2 regions of the Devosia sp. P1_H9 genome follow, and region 1 is predicted to be linked to the other one. Evidence: predicted binding sites of a transcription regulator. Region 1 holds the regulator's gene; the other holds the start of a gene.
What was found. The regulator HrcA, encoded in region 1, represses chaperone genes, less so after heat shock. The targets are predictions, from matches to a motif close to GTTAGCACTCNCNNNNNGNGAGTGCTAAC.

Region 1 (2,398 bases):
ACGAAATTGGCGTCGGTGTGCGCCTCCACATCCTCGAGATAATCAAGGTCGAGCACCGGGGCGCCGCGATAGATGCCGCAGGAGATGGCGGCGACCGAATCGCGCAGCACGGGACCCTTGGTGAGGCCGCGAGCCTCGAGCCACTTGATGGCATCGGCCAGCGCGATGTAGGCGCCGGTGATCGAGGCGGTGCGGGTGCCGCCATCGGCCTCCAGCACGTCGCAATCGAGGGTGATCTGGTTCTCGCCCAGCGCCTGCATGTCGACCACGGCGCGGAGGCTGCGGCCGATCAGCCGCTGAATTTCCTGCGTACGTCCGCTCTGCTTGCCCTGAGCAGCCTCGCGCTTGGTGCGCGAGCCGGTGGCACGCGGCAGCATGCCGTACTCGGCGGTGACCCAGCCCATGCCGGAACTGCGGCGCCAGGAGGGGAGCGTGGTCTCGACGCTGGCGGTGACGAACACCTTGGTCGAACCGAAGCTGACGAGGCAGCTGCCTTCGGCCTTGGGAGCGACATTGCGTTCGAGCGTTACGGCCCGCATCTGGTCTGGCTGGCGTCCGGAAGGGCGCATATGGTCAAATCACTCGTTCTTGGAAATGCTGTTAACCGCCTCTTAACCCTGACCGTCCCCCCGAACAAGCAGCGGTCGCTTGGCGACACAGGCCTTTCCGCCTAAATGGTGAACATGGCAGATCGCGCAAAAGCTCCCGAAGACGTGCTCGCAGTGCTCAACGCCCGCAGCCAGGACATCTTCCGCAAGTTGGTGGAGCGCTATCTCGACACCGGCACGCCGGTGGCGTCGCGCGACCTGGCGCGGATGCTGAGCGTCGGGTTGAGCCCGGCTTCCGTGCGCAACGTGATGGCCGATCTCGAGGATTTGGGGCTGATCGCCTCACCGCACACCTCGGCCGGCCGGCTGCCGACGCAGCAGGGATTGCGGTTCTTCGTCGATGCGATGCTGGAAGTCGGCGCGGTCAACGAAGACGAGAAGGCGGCGATCGCCAAGCAGTTCCAGGGGCCGGCGGTTCACGGGCAGGTCGAGGACCTGCTCACCGAGGCGAGCCAGCTGCTAAGCGGGCTGAGCCATGGCGCCGGCGTGGTGATCGCGCAGAAATCCGACCTGGTGCTGAAGCATATCGAGTTCATCCGACTCGATGCCGAACGCGCCATGGTGGTGCTGGTGGGCGAGGACGGCTCGGTGGAAAACCGCGTGCTGCCGCTGCCGCCCGGGCTGACGGCGAGCGCCCTGACGCAGGCCTCGAACTACCTGGCGCATTTCGCGGTGGGCAAGACGCTGAACGAGACCCGCAAGGCCCTGCAGACGCAGCGCGAAGCCACCGTTCATGAGCTCGACGAGCTGACGCACAAGCTGGTGGATGCCGGGCTCGCGACGCTCTCGGGCTCGGGCAGCGCTTCGCCACCGACGGTGATCGTGCGCGGCCGGGCCAACCTGATCAACGACACCATGGCGTCGGAGGAGCTGAGCCGGGTACGGCAGCTGTTCGACGAGCTCGAGAGCCGCGACGGGCTGATCGAACTGTTGGGGGATACCGAGACGGCGCAGGGGGTGAAGATCTTCATCGGCTCGGAGAACAAGCTGTTCTCGCTCTCCGGCTCGTCGGTGATCCTCAGCCCGTACAAGGATGCCAACCAGAAAGTGGTGGGCGTGCTCGGCGTCATCGGGCCGACGCGGCTGAATTATGCGCGCATCGTGCCGGTGGTGGATTATACCGCCAATGTCGTCTCCGCCATGATGGCCCGGAAGGGCTGACACCGCACCGGAACCTTTCCAAGGCTTGAATCTTATCGCTCATTGGCCGATATGCGGGGCAAACGCGATCAGCGACAAAATCCAAGGTCCCAATGAACGACGATACGAGCAAGCCCGAGGACGACAAGGCCGCTTCCACCGCGACCGAAGCCCAGGGCACGACGCCAGAAGACAAGACCGCCGAGACGGCAGCGACGCCCGATCCGATCGACGCCCTCAAGGCGGAGAACGGCGACCTGCGCGACAAGCTGCTGCGCACCATCGCCGAGATGGAAAACCTCAGGAAGCGCACCGAGCGCGAGATCGGCGACACGCGGTCCTATGCCATCGCCGGCTTTGCCCGCGACATGCTGACGGCGACCGATTCGCTTTCCCGCGCCCTGATGGTGCTGCCGGCCGAAGCCCGTGACAGCGCCGACCCGACGGTCCGCTCGCTGATCGAAGGCATCGAGATGACCGAGCGCGAGATGCAGCGGCTGCTCGCCAAGCACGGCGTCAAGCCGATCGAGGCGGAAGGCCAGAAGTTCGATCCGCACAAGCATCAGGCGATGTTCGAGGTTCCCGATCCGTCGCGCCCCGAAGGCACCGTGGTGCAGGTGGTGCAGGCCGGCTTCGCCATCGGCGACCGG
Region 2 (2,398 bases), on a different contig from region 1:
TGGTCGCGGCCGTCTGCGCCCAGACGAAATTGAAACCCAGCCGCTCGTGTGTCAGCCAGAGCGTCCCCATGTGGACGATGACGCCGAAGCCGCCGACGAGGCCGAAGAGCAGGAAGCTGGTGGGCAACAGGCCGCGGGTGAGCTTGGAAACGATCAGGCCCAGGAACTGGACGACGATGATCGGGCTCATCTTGCTCTCGCCGGCATGGCGCGGGCGGAAGGTATAGGGCACCTCGCCTATCCTGAGCTGCTTGCCATGGAGAGCGTGGAACCGGCCCGCCGAGACGATGATATCGAGCAGAATCTTGAATCCGTCGTCGCTGAGCGCAGGGGCCACCTCGTCAAACACCTCGCGGCGCATCAGGAAGAAGCCGCTCATCGGGTCGCTGAGCGTTTCGCCGGTCAAGACGTTCGAGAGCTTGGTGGCGAAGCGGCTGCCGGCCTCGCGAGTCTTGGAAAGTCCCTCACCGACGCTGCCCTGGCCGTCATACCGGGTTCCGACGACGATGTGGTCGCCGGCGATGGCCTTCTCCAGCATCTGCGGCAGGATGCGCTCGTCGTGCTGGAGGTCGGCGTCGATGACGGCGAAATACGGCGCAGCACTTGCGAGGATGCCCTCGATGACGGCCGAGCTCAGGCCGCGCCGCCCGAGCCGATGGATGCCGCGCACGTTGGGGTGCCGACGCGCCATGTCTCGTACCAGGTCATGGGTGCCGTCGGGCGAGTTGTCGTCGACGACGATGAACTCGAACGGTATGGAGCCGAGCGCCGCAGTGACCTTCTCGTACAGCAGCGCGATGTTCTCGCGCTCGTTGTAGCTGGGCACGATGACGGCCAGTTGTGGGGCGACCCAGGCTTCCGGGGATTTGCGGGTATGGCTATCGAATTGGACGACGGTCACGTCTGCTCCGGGGTAATTTCAGCCTCAGGTACCGCCAAGCCGGGCGCTTTGCAACTTACCATCGGTCGGGTTTACGGTTTCTGTCCGCACCCAAACGCATCGGCAAGCCTCCTGTTTCATGCGCTCGTCGCATAGTCGCCACATCGCCAGCGTATGGCTGCGCTCGTCCTTGACTCGTTTCGGGGCCCCTCCTATATCCCCACCCAGCCGTTAGCACTCCTCGATCACGAGTGCTAACAGGTGCGAAATCATTAGAGGCTGATAGGAGCAAAAATGGCTTTCCGTCCCCTGCACGACCGCGTGGTCGTCCGGCGCGTCGACAGCGAAGAGAAATCGGCTGGCGGCATCATCATCCCCGATACCGCCAAGGAAAAGCCCTCCGAGGGTATCGTCGAGGCCGTCGGCCCCGGCGCCCGTGACGAGAGCGGCAAGGTCGTGGCGCTGGACGTCAAGGCCGGCGACCGAATCCTGTTCGGCAAGTGGAGCGGCACCGAGGTGAAGCTCGACGGCAAGGACCTTCTGATCATGAAGGAATCCGACATCATGGGCGTGATCTCGTAACCAGGCGCTTCGCCGGTTTCGACCACTCCCTTTTCAACTCGTAAGGAGCGCCTCCAATGGCTGCGAAAGACGTAAAGTTCTCCACCGATGCCCGCGACAAGATGGTCCGCGGCGTCAACATCCTCGCCAATGCAGTGAAGGTCACGCTCGGTCCGAAGGGCCGTAACGTCGTGATCGACAAGTCGTTCGGCGCCCCGCGCATCACCAAGGACGGCGTCACCGTCGCCAAGGAAATCGAGCTCGAGGACAAGTTCGAGAACATGGGCGCCCAGATGGTGCGCGCTGTTGCCTCGAAGACCAACGACATTGCCGGTGACGGCACCACCACCGCGACTGTGCTGGCCCAGGCCATCGTCAACGAGGGCGTCAAGCTCGTCGCTGCCGGCATGAACCCGATGGACCTCAAGCGCGGCATCGATCTGGCCGTGCTGGAAGTCGTCGACAACCTCGGCAAGGCCAAGAAGACCATTTCTTCGAACGCCGAAGTCGCGCAGGTCGGCACCATCTCCGCCAACGGCGAAACCGCCATCGGCGAGATGATTGCCAATGCGATGCAGAAGGTCGGCAACGAAGGTGTCATCACCGTCGAGGAAGCCAAGACCGCCGAGACTGAACTCGACGTCGTCGAGGGCATGCAGTTCGACCGCGGGTACCTCTCGCCGTACTTCGTCACCAATGCCGAGAAGATGGTTGCGGTGCTCGAGGATCCGGTGATCCTGCTGCACGAGAAGAAGCTCTCGAACCTGCAGGCCATGCTGCCGATCCTCGAAGCCGTGGTGCAGTCGCAGCGGCCGCTGCTGATCGTTGCCGAGGACATCGAGGGCGAGGCCCTGGCCACGCTCGTCGTCAACCGCCTCCGCGGCGGCCTCAAGGTCGCTGCCGTCAAGGCTCCGGGGTTCGGCGATCGCCGCAAGGCCATGCTCGAAGACATCGCCG

Region 2: the regulator HrcA is predicted to act here: its motif matches at 1,111-1,139, upstream of AC1DYL_RS18260 (co-chaperone GroES).

Annotation. Positions count from the first base shown of each region.
Region 1 is NZ_JBFUCQ010000012.1:54,414-56,811, forward strand. It holds gene rph (ribonuclease PH) at 1-569, opposite strand, end outside; gene hrcA (heat-inducible transcriptional repressor HrcA) at 675-1,769, shown strand; gene grpE (nucleotide exchange factor GrpE) at 1,862-2,398, shown strand, end outside.
Region 2 is NZ_JBFUCQ010000010.1:67,818-70,215, forward strand. It holds gene AC1DYL_RS18255 (glycosyltransferase) at 1-901, opposite strand, end outside; gene AC1DYL_RS18260 (co-chaperone GroES) at 1,175-1,462, shown strand; gene groL (chaperonin GroEL) at 1,519-2,398, shown strand, end outside.